4 regions of the Streptomyces fagopyri genome follow, and region 4 is predicted to be linked to each of the others. Evidence: riboswitches for the same ligand, from Rfam matches in the RefSeq annotation. Region 4 holds a riboswitch; each other region holds the start of a gene.
The links. Region 4 has a riboswitch for S-adenosylmethionine ahead of GFH48_RS01330 (amino acid ABC transporter permease). Riboswitches for the same ligand answer to the same signal wherever they lie in the genome.

Region 1 (4,203 bases), 6.4 Mb from region 4:
TCCGCACGTACTCGCAGCACGACCTCGAAGCCGCGTTCGCGATCGGCCTGGACTCCTGACCCACCGCGCGGCCTGAGGGCCACCGCTCGGGGCCACGGCCCGGGAGTCACCATCCGGGGGCCGCCCCCGGGCGCCCAGCGAGGGGCGCAGGCTGACGGGCGCGGCGGGCCACGTGACCGGCCACGCCACTCACCCGGTCCCCCACTCCACCCTGCCCCGCCTCATCCGCGCCGTGACGCGCCCTCCGCGGCCGCCGGTGTCAGACCGCGGGCACGCAGCGACCGCCCTCGGTCCGGTAGCGCCACTGCGCACCGTCGCGTACGAGCTCCTTCACGGCGCGCACGAAGCGCTCCACGTGCTCGTCCGGGGTGCCGGCTCCGAAGCTGACGCGGATCGCGTTGAGGGACTTCTCGCCGGGCGCGGCCTCGGGGGCCCCGCACTCGCCCTGGGTCTGCGGGTCGCTGCCGAGGAGCGTGCGCAGAAGCGGGTGCGCGCAGAAGAGACCGTCGCGCACCCCGATGCCGTACTCGGCGGAGAGCGCGGCCGCGAAGTGCGAGCTGTTCCACCCCTCGACGACGAACGAGATGACGCCGACCCGGGGCGCGTCGTCGCCGAACAGGGACAGCACGCGCACGGCGGGCACCTCGGCGAGCCCCTCCCGGACCGTGCGGATCAGGTGCCGCTCACGGTAGACGATCCGGTCGAAGCCCTCCTCGGTGAGCGCCTTGCAGGCGGCGGCGATGGAGTAGGCGCCGATGACGTTGGGGGACCCCGCCTCGTGCCGGGCCGCGCTCTCGTGCCACTCGACATCGACGCCGCCGTCCGCGCGCCGGGCGACCTTGCGGCTGGCGCCGCCGCCGGCGAGGTACGGCTCGGCCTCGCGCAGCCAGTCGGAGCGGCCGGCGAGGACTCCGGAACCGAAGGGCGCGTACAGCTTGTGCCCGGAGAAGGCGACCCAGTCGACGTCGAGGTCACGGACGGACACCGGCCGGTGCGGGGCGAGCTGGGCGGCGTCCAGGACGATCCGGGCGTCGTGGGCGTGCGCGGCGGCGGCGAGCTCGCGCACCGGCCACAGCTCACCGGTGACGTTCGAGGCGCCGGTGACGCAGACGAGGGCCGGTCCCCGGGGATCACGGCCGGCGAGGGCGCGCTCCAGGATCGCGACGGCCTCCCCCGGGCCGCGGGGCGCGTCGAGGTACGTGACCCGCGCGTCCTGCCACGGCAGCAGCGAGGCGTGGTGCTCGGTCTCGAACACGAAGACCTGGCATTCGGCCGGAAGGGCGGCGGCGAGCAGGTTGAGCGAGTCGGTCGTCGACCGGGTGAAGACGACCTGGTCGTCCTCGCGGCAGTCCAGGAACTCCGCGACGGTCACGCGGGCGTTCTCGAAGAGGTCGGTGGACAGCTGCGAGAGGTAGCCCGCCCCGCGGTGCACGCTGCCGTAGTACGGGGCGTACGCGGCGACGTCGTCCCAGACGCGCTGGAGGGCCGGGGCGCTGGCGGCGTAGTCGAGGGCGGCGTACGTGACCTCCCCGCCGGTGACGAGCGGGACGCTCACATCACGGCCCAGAACGGGCAGCGGGGCACATACGGACCGGTCGGCGGCAACGGTGGAGACAGACATGGCGCACTCCTGTGAGAGGCAGGCGAAAGCACCGCGCGAGCGGGGGCGTACGGAGGTACGCGCGGGCGGCTCGGCGCAGGTGAGGGTGAGAACAAGAAGGGGTGTGCGGAGGCGGGGCTCTACGCCCTAGCGCATTCGCTTGCTCACAGAGGGCTCCCTCGAACGACCAGGACCCCTGGGATTCTCGAGGGGTCCGCGCTTGCCGCAGACCTCGCTGCCTACGGCCTGGTCTTCACCCGGGGCACCCCGCCACGGACGGAGGGTTGCCGGACAGCCGGCCGGGGCCTGATGGCTGTCGCTCATGACCTGATACCGCATCCTGCCACACGATCTTGCCGACGCAACCCCAGCGTCCACATACCGGTACGCGCCCCAGCCGCGGCTACCCGGCCCGTCCGTACTCGGGGGCTGCCGCCCCCGGACCCCCGCATCGGCCTCACGGGCCGTGTCCCCGATCGCCGGACGGGTCGATGGTGCGAGCCCGCGCCGGCGATCTCCAGCCCGTCCGGCGTTCGAGGACGAGTCCTTCGGGCGGATGCCGTGGGCGGGCTACGCGTTGGTGGCCGTCACCCAGCGGTCCAGGACACCGCGCGCCGCCCCGGAGTCGATGGCCCCGGCCGTCTTCACCATCGCGACCCGGAGCTGGTCCACCAGGGACGCGTCCGTCGGGGACAGCGCCACCAGCGCGGCCGCCGCGTTCAGCACCACGGCGTCCCGTACCGGCCCCGTCTCACCGTCCAGGACACGGCGGGCGACCTCCGCGTTGTAGGAGGCGTCGGCACCCCGCAGGGCCTCCACGGGCACGAGGTCGAGCCCGACGTCCCGCGGATCGAACCGCTCCTCGGTCACCTTGCCGTCCCGCACGACCCAGACCCTCGACGTCGCCGTGGTGGTCAGCTCGTCCAGCCCGTCGTCACCGCGGAAGACCAGCGAGGAGTTGCCGCGCTCGGCGAAGACGCCTGCCATGATCGGCGCCATCCGGGCGTCCGCGACACCCACCGCCTGCGCCCTCACCCGCGCGGGGTTGGTCAGCGGGCCGAGGAAGTTGAAGACCGTCCGGATCCCCAACTGCCCGCGCGCCGCGGCGACATGACGCAGCGCCGGGTGGAACTTCACGGCGAAGCAGAAGGTGATCCCGGCCTCCTCGGCGACCTCGGCCACCCGCTTCGGCGTCAGCTCCAGGTTGACGCCGAGCTTTCCCAGCACGTCCGAGGCACCGGATGCCGAGGACGCGGCCCGGTTTCCGTGCTTGACGACCTTCGCGCCGGTCCCGGCCACCACGATCGACGACATCGTGGAGATGTTCACCGTCTTCGCGCCGTCACCGCCGGTGCCGACGATGTCGACGGTCTCGCCCGGGACCTCGATCACCTTGGCGTGCTCGTACATCGTGCGGACCAGGCCGGTGATCTCCTCGACCGTCTCGCCCTTGGCCCGCAGCGCCACCACGAAGCCGGCGATCTGCGCGTCCGTCGCCTCGCCGCTCATGATCCGGTCCATCGCCCAGGCCGTGTCGTCCGCGCTCTGGTCCCGGCCGTCGAGCAGGCCGTTCAGTACGGCGGGCCAGGAACGGCCCGCCGCGATGTCGCCTCCAGCGGGGGTCACAGCACTCATATGCCGCTCCTGGGTTCGTGGACAGGTACAAGCAGGGTCCACCCTATCCAGCCCCGGGCACGGCAAAGAGCCCCCGTCCGGGCAATGGACGGGGGCTCCTGCCGTGGCGATCAGTGGGACCGGTGAGAACCGGCCAAAGGATCAGTGGTGACCGTGGCCGCTCGTGATCTCCTCGTACTCCTCGACCGTGGGCTTGGGGATCTGGCTGTTCTCCCCGTAGAAGCCCTTGCTGAGCTTGGCCCGCAGTCGCTGCGCGCCGTTCACCTTGCGCTCCACACCGTTCTCGTCGACCACCGGGCCGATCTGGGCGGGCTGGTACTGCTCGTGCGCGGTGAGCGTGTGCAGGGCCTCCTGGCCGAGCGGCTCGTGCACCTCGATGAACTCACCGTGCGGCAGGCGCTTGATGATGCCCGACTCGCGGCCGTGCAGCACCTTCTCCTTGTCGCGGCGCTGGAGGCCGAGGCAGATCCGCTTGGTGGCGATGAAGACGAGCACCGGCACGACGAAGAACGCGATCCGGACGAACCAGGTGATCGAGTTGATCGACAGGTGGAAGTGCGTGGCCCAGATGTCGTTGCCGCCACCGACCAGCAGGACGAAGTACCAGCTGATCCAGGCCGCGCCGAAGGCGGTACGGGTCGGGACGTTGCGCGGGCGGTCCAGGATGTGGTGCTCGCGCTTGTCGCCGGTGACCCAGGACTCGATGAACGGGTAGACCGCGATCGCGACCAGGACCAGCGGGAAGATCACCAGCGGGATGAACACACCCAGGACGAGCGTGTGACCCCAGAAGTTGATCTCCCAGCCCGGCATGACACGGATCAGGCCCTCGGAGAAGCCCATGTACCAGTCCGGCTGGGCGCCCGTGGACACCATGTCGGGACGGTACGGGCCGAGCGACCAGATCGGGTTGATCGAGGCGATCGCCGCGATGGCCGCGATGGCACCGAAGACCAGGAAGAAGAAGC
Region 2 (4,203 bases), 4.9 Mb from region 4:
CCCCGCAGGACTCCCGGACCGGCTCCGGAGGGTTCACGGACCGGCCGCGGAGGGCTCACGGGCGGGCCCCCGACCGGCCCACGGGCATACCGAAGGGCTCGCACCCCAGAGGGATACGAGCCCTTCGTCACGTCGAACAGTCAGTCGGCGCGTGCTTCAGCCGGTCGCGAGCCGGACCATGTCCGCCTGCGGCCCCTTCTGGCCCTGCGAGATCTCGAAATCGACCCGCTGACCCTCTTCCAGGGTGCGGTAGCCGTCCATCTGAATCGCGCTGTAGTGGACGAAAACATCCGCACCACCGTCGACCGCGATGAAGCCGTACCCCTTCTCCGCGTTGAACCACTTGACGGTGCCCTGAGCCATGCCTAACTCCCCTATTACTGGCCCTTGCACAGGACCGCACTTCGCGGGCCCGGGTCAGACCTCCACCCCCCAACGGATTGGGGGTGTGCGCCGGAACGCGTCGACCGCGGCTGAATGTATCTGTCCAACTGCCGTCTGCAACAGGTCAATCGGACGAGAATTCTGGGCACGGCCGATCGGGAATATAGGGAGAATTCGCGAATATTTAGGGCAACTCGGGCCCTATAAAGGCCGCATAAGGCTCAAAAACGCCGGGCATTTTGGCTACTTCTTGCCGCAGGCCGGACGTGAACTCATATGCACCCGGCATGGAAAACGAAGCCGGTTCCCCAACTGTACCGTGCTCAACCATACAGAATTGCCCCCTCCGCTTCTCTCGCGGAGGGGGCAATTCGATGAACTCTCGGTGATTGGCATTACCCACGGTAATGATCTCACCGTGGGTAACCGCCCGTCAGCCTCCGGCGACGGCCGGGATGATCGACACGCCGGCGCCGTCCGGCGTCGCCGTCTCCAGGCCCTGCTCGAAGCGGACGTCGTCGTCGTTGACGTACACGTTGACGAACCGGCGCAGCTTGCCCTCGTCGTCCAGCACGCGCGCGGCGATGCCCGTGTGGTTCTTCTCCAGGTCGGAGATCACCTCGCCGAGGTTCCCTCCCTCGGCGGTCACCTCGGACCGGCCGCCGGTGTAGGTGCGCAGGATGGTGGGGATGCGGACGTTGACGCTCATGCGATGACCTCCCGGTCGGATTCTGGGGTACGGCTGGGGAGCGCCCCGGCAGGGGCACGGCGCGCGAAGCAGCGCGCCCGGCTTCCCACGGGCCCGTGGCCGGAGAACGACCTCCCCGGCCGGGCGGCTACGCGAGGCCGGCCTCGCGGAAGGAGTCCAGGCTGGGGCGGATGGTCGCGGTCAGTCCCGTACCGGCCACCGCGTCCAGCGTCTTGAGGCCGTCACCGGTGTTCAGCACGACCGTGGTGAGCGTCGGGTCGAGCAGTCCGTTCTCGATCAGCTTCTTGGCCACGCCCACCGTCACCCCACCGGCGGTCTCGGCGAAGATCCCCTCGGTGCGCGCCAGCAGCCTGATCGCGTCGACCACCTGCTCGTCGTTCACGTCCTCCACCGCCCCGCCCGTCCGCCGCGCGATGTCCAGCACGTACGGGCCGTCCGCGGGGTTGCCGATGGCGAGCGACTTGGCGATGGTGTTCGGCTTCTGCGGCCGTACGACGTCGTGACCGGCCTTGTAGGCGACGGACACCGGCGAACAGCCCTCGGCCTGCGCACCGAAGATCTTGTAGGGCTTGTCCTCGACGAGACCGAGCTTGATCAGCTCCTGGAGCCCCTTGTCGACCTTGGTCAGCTGGGAGCCCGAGGCGATCGGCACGACGAGCTGGTCGGGCAGCCGCCAGCCGAGCTGCTCGCAGATCTCGTACGCGAGGGTCTTGGACCCCTCCGCGTAGTACGGCCGCAGGTTGACGTTGACGAAGCCCCAGCCCTCACCGGCCGGGTCGCCGATCAGCTCGGAGCAGAAGCGGTTCACGTCGTCGTAGTTGCCCTCGATGCCGATGAGCTCGCCGCCGTAGACCGCGGCCATGACGACCTTGCCCTGCTCCAGGTCGTGCGGGATGAACACGCAGGAGCGGAAGCCGGCGCGGGCGGCGGCGGCACCCACCGCGCCGGCGAGGTTGCCGGTCGAGGAGCAGGAGAGGGTGGTGAAGCCGAAGGCACGGGCCGCCTCGATGGCCTGGGCGACGACGCGATCCTTGAAGGAGTGCGTCGGGTTGCCCGAGTCGTCCTTGACGAAGAGCCGGCCGGGGTCGACACCCAGCTCGCGGGCGAGGTTGTCCGCCTGGACGAGCCTGGTCCAGCCCGGGTTGATGTTCGGCTTGCCGGCGACGTCGGCCGGGACGGGGAGCAGCGGCGCGTAACGCCAGATGTTCGCGGGGCCCGCCTCGATGCGCGCCCGCAGTTCCTCGGTTTCGTAGGCCGAGAAGTCGTAGGCGATCTCCAGCGGTCCGAAACACTCCTCGCAGGCGAAGACCGGGCCGAGCGGCACCCGGTGGCCGCACTCGCGGCAGGTGAGCGCGGCGGCGGGACCCAGATCGACGGATCGCGCGGAATCGGCCGGGTTCGCGGAGGTCACGGTGTCCGGAGTGCTTGCAACAGTCTGCGCAGCCATGGAGGCGAGGCCCTTTCTCCTCATCTTCCTCACGACGCACTTCGCCGTGAGACGGATTTGGCACCTTCCCGAGCCGGGAGCCCCGCGACGCGATCAGCGATGATCGGTACGAGACCGGCTGGAGGGTTGCCGGGGCTTCATCGGGCCGTATCCCTCTGCCCCTCTGGATGAGCGGTATTCGGTTGTTGGTCTTCAATTCGGGATGATCTACGACATGCGATGGTCATCCGCGTTGTTCAAGACTGTAACCGAAGGCCAGGACAGTTGAGATAGTCGTCCGAACCGCGAGATGGATCACACCGGGGGACACCGGGTGATCAGACAGTGAGGAGCCGCAGACTGTGCTGAAGGAAGTCGAGCGCTGGCTGAGCACACGCTCCTGGTCCGTGGCCGATCGTCCGCTGCACGGAATCATGTCCGCCAAACGCGCCTCGGGCTCCACGGTGAGCGTCGTGCTGCCCGCGCTGAACGAGGAGGAGACGGTCGGCGAGATCGTCGCCGTCATCCGCGACGACCTGATGCGTCAGGTGCCCCTCGTCGACGAGATCGTCGTCGTCGACTCGGGTTCGACCGACCGCACGTCGGAGGTCGCCGCCGCGGCGGGCGCGCGCGTCGTGCACCGGGACGAGATCCTGCCCCGCATCCCGGCCGTGCCCGGCAAGGGCGAGGTCCTGTGGCGGTCGCTCCTCGTGACGAGCGGGGACATCGTCTGTTTCATCGACGCGGACCTGAGGGAGTTCTCGTCGGACTTCGTCTCCGGGATCGTGGGTCCGCTGCTCACCGAGCCGGACGTGGACCTCGTCAAGGGGATGTACGACCGTCCGCTGGCCGGCGCCGCGGGCCAGGGCGGTCGCGTCACGGAACTCATGGCCCGCCCGCTGCTGAACATGCACTGGCCCCAGCTGGCCGGCTTCGTCCAGCCGCTCGGCGGTGAGTACGCGGCCCGCCGCTCGCTGCTGGAACAGCTGCCCTTCCCCGTCGGCTACGGCGTCGAACTGGGCATGCTCGTCGACGCCCTGCACCTGGTGGGCCTCGACGCGCTCGCCCAGGTCGACGTCGGCGAGCGCAAGCACCGTCACCAGGACGGGCAGGCGCTGGGCCGGATGTCCGCCGCGATCTACCGCACGGCGCAGCTCCGGCTGGCCCGCGGGCATCTCATCCGGCCGTCCCTCACCCAGTTCGAGCGGGGCGAGGACGGTTTCGAGCCGCGTACGTACTCGGTGGACACGGAGGAACGCCCCCCGATGGCCGAAATCTCCGAGTACGTGAAGCGCAGGGCCGCGTGAGCCCGGCCCCTGGTGAGGGGCCGGCGGGCGGCGCGACCGGCCCCGCCGTCCCGCGGTCCGTGTCCTTCGTCGCATACGGCCGACGGGAACGTTTGAGCGTTTCGGTGCCGGGCTAGGTTTCGAGGCATGGCTTCGACGGCTTCATCGCACGGCACCCACCGGATCCTCGTCGCGTCCAACCGCGGTCCGATCTCCTACGAGGTGCTGGAGGACGGCTCGCTCCAGGCCCGGCGCGGCGGGGGCGGGCTGGTCTCGGGCCTCTCCGCGATCGGGCCGGACGCGGGGGCCCTGTGGGTGTGCTCGGCGCTCGGCGAAGGCGACCGCGAGGCGGTCCGGCGCGGAGTGGGCGAGGACGGCGTGCGGATGCTGGACATCGA
Region 3 (4,203 bases), 1.8 Mb from region 4:
AGGAGTTGAGGGCCATGGAGACGGACTCCCAGGCGTGGGACGAGGAGCCGCCCCGGCCCGTGGCGCACACGGAGGAGGACGACGACGCCCCCGGTCCCCGGCTCACCTCCTCCGGTGCCTCGGTCGATCAGGTACGTGACTACCTCAAGCAGATCGCCCGGGTCCCCCTGCTCGGCGCCGCGCAGGAGGTGGACCTGGCGAAGCGCATCGAGGCGGGCCTGTTCGCCGAGCGCAGGCTCCTGGAGGAGCCGGGCATCGACCCGGGGTTCCGGCGGGAGCTGGAGATCCTGGCCGCTGACGGGCACCGGGCGAAGTCCCATCTCGTGGAGGCGAACCTGCGTCTGGTCGTCTCCATCGCCAAGCGTTACAGCAGGCGCGGGATGCTCTTCCTGGACCTGGTGCAGGAGGGCAACACGGGTCTCATCCGCGCGGTGGAGAAGTTCGACTACGCCAGGGGGTTCAAGTTCTCGACCTACGCGACCTGGTGGATCCGGCAGGCGATCTCACGTGCTCTGGCGGACCAGAGCCGGACCATCCGCATTCCGGTCCACATGGTCGAGGTCATCAACAGGATGGCCAAGGTCCGCAGGGAGTTCATCCAGGACACGGGGGCCGATCCGACCCAGGAGGAACTCGCGAGGAAGCTGGACGTGCCCGTGGAGAAGATCACCGAGATCGAGAACTACACCAAGGAGCCGGTCTCCCTCCACACCCCCCTCGGCGAGGAGGGCGGTACCGAACTGGGTGACGTACTGGAGGACAGCGAGACCATCTCGCCGGCGGACATGGTCACCTTCCTGCTCCTCAAGGACGCCATCCAGGCCGTCCTGGCGAACATGACCGCGCGTGAGGCCGGAATCATCTCGCTGCGCTACGGCCTCATGGACGGCCAGTCCCGCACGCTGGAGGAGATAGGGCAGGTGTACGGGGTGACACGCGAGCGCATCCGCCAGATCGAGTCCAAGACGATGTCCAAGCTGCGTCACCCCTCACGCTCCGAGGCCCTCCGGGACTACCTCGACGTCAGCTGATCACCGGCGGACCCGGCCGTCCCCGGGTGCCCGCGGTGTCGGGGTGGGCGAGGCCCAGGTGGTCGTGGAGGGTGGTGCCCTCGTACTCCGTACGGAACACACCGCGCTCCTGGAGCAGCGGGACCACGGTGTCGGCGAAGGCGTCGAGGCCGCCGGGGGTGATGTGCGGGACGAGGATGAAGCCGTCGGAGGCGTCGGCCTGCACGAAGTCGTTGATCGTCTCGGCGGCGGTGGCCGGGGAGCCGGCGAACGCCTGCCGGTCGGGACGCGGGAACCAGTACTGGAACCTGTCCCACTCGAAGAACGGGTGGGTCGCCAGGCCGTGGACGATCTGGGCGACCAGGGCCAGCACGATCGCCGAGACGATCCAGCGGCCCGGCCGGCCTCGGCTCGGCCACGGGAGCGGGAGGCGGTCTTCCCCTGGCCCGCGTGCATCGCGGTCACCGTCACCGTTCCGGCCCATGGGGCCTCGTGCTCACCGGAGTTGCTCCGGTCCGATCCGGCGTGGGTCAGGCACGGCCAGGAACGGGTGTCGACGCTCGGAAGCCCGGACGACCACGTGGTGAGACCGCGCGGGTGCCTTCTTGACGAGCCCACGGAGCGGACCGAGACTGACGGGGACGGTCACGATTGTCAGCGCCCTTCGCCCGGTTCCCTCCGTGCGTCGCGGTTGATCGGCCCCGGCCCGCTGACAGGCAACCCTTCCACCGCGACGGGGTGCCCCGGGTGACGACCGGGTCCCGCCGGAGCGGTGGGGCAAGCGTGGTCTCGCCTCTCGCGAGCCCCGGACACGGGAGCGACAGGAATGACCGGAAAGGGCACGAGCGGTCTCACCAGGCGCCTGCACATCGATCTGCAGCGGGTCTCCAGCGCCTGCTAGGCGGGTGGGGAGAGTCCCGTCGGCCGCCCGGAGGGCGGGCCTCGCGGAGTCCGGTGCGTGCTCTCGGCGTGCCGGACGGAAGTCCGTGTACCGGACGTGACCGGGGTTCCGCCCGGTGCGGGGAGAGGGCGCACCAGGAGTCGTGAGGCATCCGCGGCTTTCGTGACACGCCCTGGTCCGCGGTCCGGACGGTACGTCAGCGCAGTCACCCCGTCCCGCCGCTGCCGCCCCGGGTGGCAGGGCTTCGTCGTCCCCCTGGAGAGTCATGCCCGAGACAGCCTCGCTCAGTCCGGCCGCCCCCGCCTCCACCCGCCGCGCCCCGGCCTCACCCGCCACGGGGGCGGTCGCCGCCGCGTCCCCCCGGGCCGCCGCACCCTCGCGTGGACACCGCATCCGCAGCCGCATCGGTGTCGGTCCGGCCGGCGGCTTCTATCCCGCGCCGCACCGCTATCAGCTGTACCTCTCCGAGGGCTGTCCGCGCTCGCTGCGCGTCTCGATCACCCTCGGGCTGCTGGGACTGCGTGACTCGGTCACCACCACGCTGCTGACGGGGCCCTCCGGGACACCGGACGCCCGCGTCGCGCTGCGGGCGGCGTACGAGGCCACCTGGCACCACTACGACGGTCCGCTCACCGCGCCGGCACTGTGCGACCGCTGGAGCGGACGCATCGTCAGCAACCACACCCCCGACATCCTGCGCGACCTCGGTGAACTTCCGGGCTGCCGCGACGCCGCCGGGCTCCCCCGGCTGCATCCGCCGTCCCTCGCCGCGGACATCGACACGTTCCGCGCCTTCCTGGACCGCGGCCTCACCCCGGACGCCCCGCCGACGGCACGGTCGGCCGCGCTCGGTTCGCTGGATCAGCGGCTCGCCGCGCGGACACATGTGCTGGGTGGCGAGTTGACGGCCGCGGACGTCGACCTGTGGGTGGCCCTCACGCGCCTCGGCGCGGAGGACGCGCTCTCCCCGTACGGCCGTCTGCGGGACTACGTCCGCCGACTGGGCGCCCATCCGGTCTTCCGTGAGGCGACGCAACTGGTCTGACGGCTCGTCAGACTCTCTCGCCGGACGCCGTCGTCCGCCTGCCCGGCAGAACGCGGACCCGGGACGGCCACTGCCCGCCGCCGCACGGACGGCGGGCGGTGATCCGCCGGCTCAGCCCTTGACGCGGGTGAAGACGAGGGTGCTGACGACAGTGGTCAGGCCGCGGAGCATGCCCATCTGGTTCCAGCCCATGTCGAACTGGTCGCGGTCCACGGTGAACTCCGCGACGAGGGTGACGTCTTCGGCACTCGCCGCGGTGACACGGGCGACGACGGGCTGCGGCCTGGTGACGCCGCGCACGGTCAACTGCCCGGTCACCGCGACGGTGTCGTCCTGGGCGACCACCGCGTCGTCCACCGCGAAGGTGATCGTGGGGTGCCGTTCCGCGTCGAAGAGGTCGGCCGAGCGCAGGTGCTTGTCCCGCTTGCCGTTCTTGGTGTCGAGGGACGCCACGTCCAGGGTGACGGTGCCGTGGGCGGTCCCGTCGGACCGCACCTCGCCCTCCCCGGCGACAGCGGCGAAGACGCCCTTCACCGTCACCAGTCCCCACATCGTCTTGTGCCGGATGACGACGCTGGTGCGGGCGGGGTCGAGCTGCCACAGGCCGGTTTCGACGGCGACGGTCATGAGAGTTCTCCAGACGGTTAACGATGAGAGGTGGCGCACGGGCCGTGGGACAACCAGGAGTCATCCAAATTTGGACGATCACAGGCTAGCCCGTTCTTCAAATTTGGACAACCGGTAGACTGTGACACCATGGCCGACTTCCTCGCCCCCGCTGACCTGCCCGAACACGAGCAGGCGGCCGACGACGGCCTGCTGCCGAGCGAACTGCGGTCCTGGATGCGGCTGTTGGCGGCGGCCGGGGCGATCGAGCAGCAGTTGCGCGCTCACGTCAAGGACGCCCTCGGTGTCTCGCACGACGAGTTCCTGGTGCTGTGCCTGCTGGCCGACCAGCCCGGCTCCAGCCTGCGCATGACACAGATCGCCGAACTGCTGGGCCGCCCCAAGACACGGCTGACCTATCAGGTGGCCTGTCTGCAGCACGCGGGCCTGATCACGCGGCGCTCGGCGTGCGGGGACAAACGGGGTATCGAGGTGGCGCTCACGGACAAGGCGCGCACGCTGCTGAGCGAGTCCTCGCGCCCGCTGGCCGACGCCGTCTCGCAGGCCATCGCCCGAACGGCCTGCGCGCAGCGGTACGAGCAGCTGCACGACTTGCTGCCGCCCCCAGAGGCCCCCCATGA
Region 4 (4,203 bases):
CCAGGTCCTTGATGACGGCGAGGACCTCACCGACCAGTTCGGGGTCGAGGGCGGAAGTGGGCTCGTCGAAGAGGATGACGCCGGGCCGCAGGGCGAGGGCGCGGGCGATGGCCACGCGCTGCTGCTGGCCGCCGGACAGTTGCCTCGGGTAGGCGCCGACGCGCTCACCGAGGCCGACCCGTTCGAGGAGCGTCTTGGCCAGCTGCCGCGCCTCGGGCCTGCCGAGCCTTCCGGTGGCGACCGGGGCGATGGCCACGTTGTCGAGTACGGTCAGGTGCGGGAAGAGGTTGAAGTTCTGGAAGACGAAGCCGATCCGGCCGCGCTGGGCGAGGATGGCCCGCTCGCTGATCTCCTTGAGCCGCTCGCCCTGCCGCTTCACACCGATCAGCTCGCCGTTGACACTGACGTAGCCGATCTCGGGCTTCTCCAGGTGGTTGATGACCCGCAGCAGGGTGGACTTGCCGGAGCCGGAGGGGCCCAGGATGACGGTGACCTCGCCGGGGCGGACGGTCAGGTCGATGCCGTCCAGTACCCGGTGGGTGCCGTACCACTTGTGCACGTCGTGGACCTCGACGGTGGCGGCCGCGACGTCCGCCACGGTCTCGAGCGTCTCGGCGGTCATACGGCGGCCTCCCGGCGGATGCGGTCCCGCAGGTCGGATAGGCCGGTGCGGAACGTCTGCAGAGGCGTCGGCGGCAGGCCGCGGGTGGCACCGCGGGCGTAGTGCCGCTCGACGTAGAACTGGATGACGGAGACGACGCTGGTCAGGATCAGGTACCAGGCGGTGACAACCAGCAGCAGCGGCACGATGTCGCCGGGATAGGTGGCGCCCATCGTCTGCGCGGAGCCGAACAGGTCGAGCAGGGACACGTAGAAGACCAGCGAGGTGCCCTTGATCAGGCCGATGAGCTGGTTGACGTAGTTCGGGACGATCGAGCGCAGCGCCTGCGGGAAGACGATTCTCCGGAACTGGTAGCTCTTGGGCAGCCCGAGTGCCGCGGCCGCTTCGTGCTGGCCCTGGTCGACGGAGAGGATGCCGCCGCGGACCACCTCGGCCGCGTAGGCGGCCTCGTTGAGGCTGAGGCCGATGACGGCCACGACCATGTCGGTGCCGAGTCTCGACTCGTCGAAGGAGAAGAAGGCCGGCCCGAAGGGAATGCCGACGCTCAACGTCTTGTACAGGGCGCTGAAGTTGTAGAGGAAGATCAGCACCACGATGAGCGGGACGGAGCGCAGCGCCCAGACGTACGTCCAGCTGACCGCGCGCAGCACCGGGTTCTTCGAGAGGCGGCCCAATGCGAGCACGATCCCGCCGGCAAGACCCAACACCGCACTGTAGGCGGCGACTTCGAGGGTGATCGCCAGGCCGTCGAGGATGGTGGGGCGTAGAAACCAATAGTTCCAGCGGTCCCACTGGTAGAAGGGATTGGTGACCAGTCCGTGCACGAACTGGGCGACCAGGACGAGTACGACCGCGGTCGCGATCCAGCGTCCGGGGCGCCGCAGCGGCAGAACTCGCTGAGCGGTGAGGGGCTTTGACGGTTCATCGGCGGTGGACGTCTCGGGAAGCGTGACGGTAGCGCCAGGGGGTTCACTCACGGTGGGCTCCGGCTGGATCGGACGACACCCCGGATGGCACGGCGGCATGCGCCGGCGAGGCACCGGGGGCGGGGAGGACGACGGAAAACACCGCGGCGGCAGTGTTCGTCAGGAAGTACGGGGGCTGCGGAGAAGTGTCAGCCCCGACAGAGGGCGCGACCCGGGGCGGTACACAGCGCGCTGTTCACGCGGAGCAGATCGACGGCACGATCGGCGACCAGCAGATTCACGTACGGCGGTACGCAACCCTGGGAGCGGCGTGCGGCCGTCCTGGGAACTGCGTACATGACCTCACCGTCACCGTTCCGCCCCTGAGGGCCTCGCGCTTACCGAAACTTCATCGGCCGGGTCGTCACCTGGGGCACCCCACCGCGGTGGGAGGGTTGCCGGTCAGCAAGCCAGGGCTTGTCGCTGACGCTCATGACCGTTCTGGCCAGTAGTTAAGGCAACGGCCCGGACATTTGTCAACGCCGGTCCAGCAGGTGGAAAGGCCAGCGGGCAGTGTAGGCCGTCCGGTCCAGGATGCGAATGGCCGCTCCGCCGGCCGCCAGGACCTGGCAGCAGCCCGGTGGTGGTAGTCGATAGCATCGCGAGGTCGAGGTGGGCGGCCGACGGAAGGGCTGTCCTGGACTTCAACGCGCTGCGAACCTGCCTGCGCCTACACGGACATGGCCACCTGTCCGCTGCCCCCGGCCGTGGACCGGCTGCCGGTGGCGATCGAGGCCGGCCAGAGAATCCCCCTTGGGCGGAGCGGTTCCTGAGACGGACCCGGTGCCGGCCCGACCGGCCTTGCGGGGCCTCGCTCTGTGGCATTGACGTACGACAACAGCCCTCCGTACGATCCCCAACGGCATTGAGTGTCAGCGTCAAGCCCTGGCTTGCTGACCGGCAACCCTCCCGCGCGGTGGGGTGCTCCAGGTGAAAGCCCGGCGTGGATCATCGGCGATCCACGCAAGCGCGTGGCCCCATGAGCGGGGTCGGAGATGGGGAGGGGCAGCATGCGGCACAGCGGTGACCTGACAGCCTCCTTCGCCGTCGTCTCGGTGTTCTCCCGGTTCTCGCGTCGGCGCCACATCGATCTGAAGCGCTCGACCAGCTGTCTCTGTCAGGTCTGAGGAGCCTTCTTCCGGTCGGCTGACATCCGTCGGCGGCCTCGGCTCTCGTCCCTCCTCCCCCTGCCACCGATGTCGGTATCGGGGGCATCCACCTGACCGTCCCCCTCCGCGCAGCGCTCCCCCGTCGCCGGCGTCGCGCCGACCGGGGTCGAACGCCCATGTACGGCCGTGCCCAACTGGACACCCCGTGCCTGGTGACACGAGTTGGAGAAGCCTTCTGTGACCGCACTTCCGGATTTCAGAACCCCCCGATGGGCCACGCTGAGCGCCCTCCTCACCACCAGTGTCCTGCTGACCGCCTGCGGATCCAGCGGCGAAGGCTCCGATTCCGGCAGCGGCCGGGCAAAGTCCGGCGGCACCCTGACCTTCGCGGTGGGTTCGGACGCCGGCTGCGTCGACCCGCAGCAGGTCGCCAGCAACGAGACCATCTACTCGGTCCGCCAGATCGTGGACTCACTGACCGACCAGGACCCCGAGACCGGCAAGATCGTGCCGTGGCTGGCGAAGAGCTGGGACGTCAGCTCCGACGCCACGACGTTCACCTTCCATCTGCGCTCGGGCGTCACCTTCAGCGACCGCTCGAAGCTGACCGCGCAGGTGGTCAAGGACAACTTCGACGCGGTGCCGAAGCTCGGCGTCCTGGGAGCACTGGCCGAGGGTTACCTGAGCGGCGTCAAGAGCACCACCGTGATCGACCCGCTCACCGTCAAGGTGGCCTTCAAGCAACCCAACGCCCAATTTCTGCAGGCCACTTCCACGCACTCGCTGGGCATCGAGTCGTCGGCGAGCGTGAAGAAGACCCCGCAGCAGAGGTGCAGCGACGGAGTCGTCGGATCCGGACCGTTCGTGCTGAAGCAGTACGTGCAGAACCAATCGATCACCCTCGCCAGGCGCACCGGATACGCCTGGGGTTCCTCTTTGTGGAGCAAGAAGGGCGAGGCCTACCTCGACAAGCTGGTCTTCAAGGTCGTGCCGGAGGCGGGCGTACGGGCCGGCAGCCTCCAGTCCGGCCAGGTGGACGCCATCAGCAGTGTCGGCAAGGCCAACGAGGCAGGGCTCAGGGGCAGTCAGGTCGCTCTCCAGCGCCGGGCCAACCCGGGCGTGGTATTCGGCCTGGCCTTCAACAACTCCCGTCCAGCTCTCAAGGACGCCAGAGTGCGGCAGGCGATCCGGTACGCCATTGACCGGAAGCAGATCGCCGACACCGTTTTCCCGACCGGCACCCGGGCCGCGACCAGTGTGCTCGCGCACACGACGCCCGACTACACCAGCCTCGCCTCGAACCTCACCTTCGACGCGGCCAGGGCGAAGTCGCTGCTCGACCAGGCCGGTTGGAAGTCAGGCAGCGACGGTATCCGCACCAAGGGCAGCAGGAAACTCGGCCTGACCATCAACTGGATCCCCAATGCGGCCACCAACCAGCCCGCGCTGGAACTGATCCAGCAGCAGCTCAAGTCCGTCGGCATCGACGTCGTCCTCAAGCAGCTCC

Region 1: it holds a riboswitch for S-adenosylmethionine, as region 4 does, so the genes downstream of both, GFH48_RS28785 (aminotransferase class V-fold PLP-dependent enzyme) here and GFH48_RS01330 (amino acid ABC transporter permease) in region 4, are expected to answer to the same signal.
Region 2: it holds a riboswitch for S-adenosylmethionine, as region 4 does, so the genes downstream of both, thrC (threonine synthase) here and GFH48_RS01330 (amino acid ABC transporter permease) in region 4, are expected to answer to the same signal.
Region 3: it holds a riboswitch for S-adenosylmethionine, as region 4 does, so the genes downstream of both, GFH48_RS40095 (putative leader peptide) here and GFH48_RS01330 (amino acid ABC transporter permease) in region 4, are expected to answer to the same signal.

The regions. Positions count from the first base shown of each region.
Region 1 covers NZ_CP045643.1:6,669,686-6,673,888, reverse strand. Annotated here, with positions in the region: gene GFH48_RS28790 (Lrp/AsnC family transcriptional regulator) at 1-59, shown strand, start outside; gene GFH48_RS28785 (aminotransferase class V-fold PLP-dependent enzyme) at 260-1,621, opposite strand; SAM riboswitch class IV at 1,812-1,928, opposite strand; gene trpD (anthranilate phosphoribosyltransferase) at 2,171-3,235, opposite strand; gene qcrB (cytochrome bc1 complex cytochrome b subunit) at 3,377-4,203, opposite strand, start outside.
Region 2 covers NZ_CP045643.1:5,148,971-5,153,173, reverse strand. Annotated here, with positions in the region: gene GFH48_RS22245 (cold-shock protein) at 157-363, opposite strand; gene GFH48_RS22240 (MoaD/ThiS family protein) at 818-1,093, opposite strand; gene thrC (threonine synthase) at 1,221-2,540, opposite strand; SAM riboswitch class I at 2,558-2,714, opposite strand; gene GFH48_RS22230 (glucosyl-3-phosphoglycerate synthase) at 2,882-3,826, shown strand; gene GFH48_RS22225 (alpha,alpha-trehalose-phosphate synthase (UDP-forming)) at 3,953-4,203, shown strand, end outside.
Region 3 covers NZ_CP045643.1:2,066,905-2,071,107, forward strand. Annotated here, with positions in the region: partial or broken gene GFH48_RS08835 (RNA polymerase sigma factor) at 1-1,031, shown strand, start outside; partial or broken gene GFH48_RS08840 (F420-dependent methylene-tetrahydromethanopterin reductase) at 1,024-1,293, opposite strand; SAM riboswitch class IV at 1,654-1,800, shown strand; gene GFH48_RS40095 (putative leader peptide) at 1,837-1,911, shown strand; gene GFH48_RS08845 (glutathione S-transferase C-terminal domain-containing protein) at 2,177-2,956, shown strand; gene GFH48_RS08850 (YceI family protein) at 3,068-3,583, opposite strand; gene GFH48_RS08855 (MarR family winged helix-turn-helix transcriptional regulator) at 3,713-4,203, shown strand, end outside.
Region 4 covers NZ_CP045643.1:289,791-293,993, forward strand. Annotated here, with positions in the region: gene GFH48_RS01325 (amino acid ABC transporter ATP-binding protein) at 1-622, opposite strand, end outside; gene GFH48_RS01330 (amino acid ABC transporter permease) at 619-1,599, opposite strand; SAM riboswitch class IV at 1,917-2,025, opposite strand; partial or broken gene GFH48_RS01335 (DUF1684 domain-containing protein) at 2,204-2,360, shown strand; SAM riboswitch class IV at 2,449-2,563, shown strand; gene GFH48_RS39860 (putative leader peptide) at 2,598-2,714, shown strand; gene GFH48_RS01340 (ABC transporter substrate-binding protein) at 2,934-4,203, shown strand, end outside.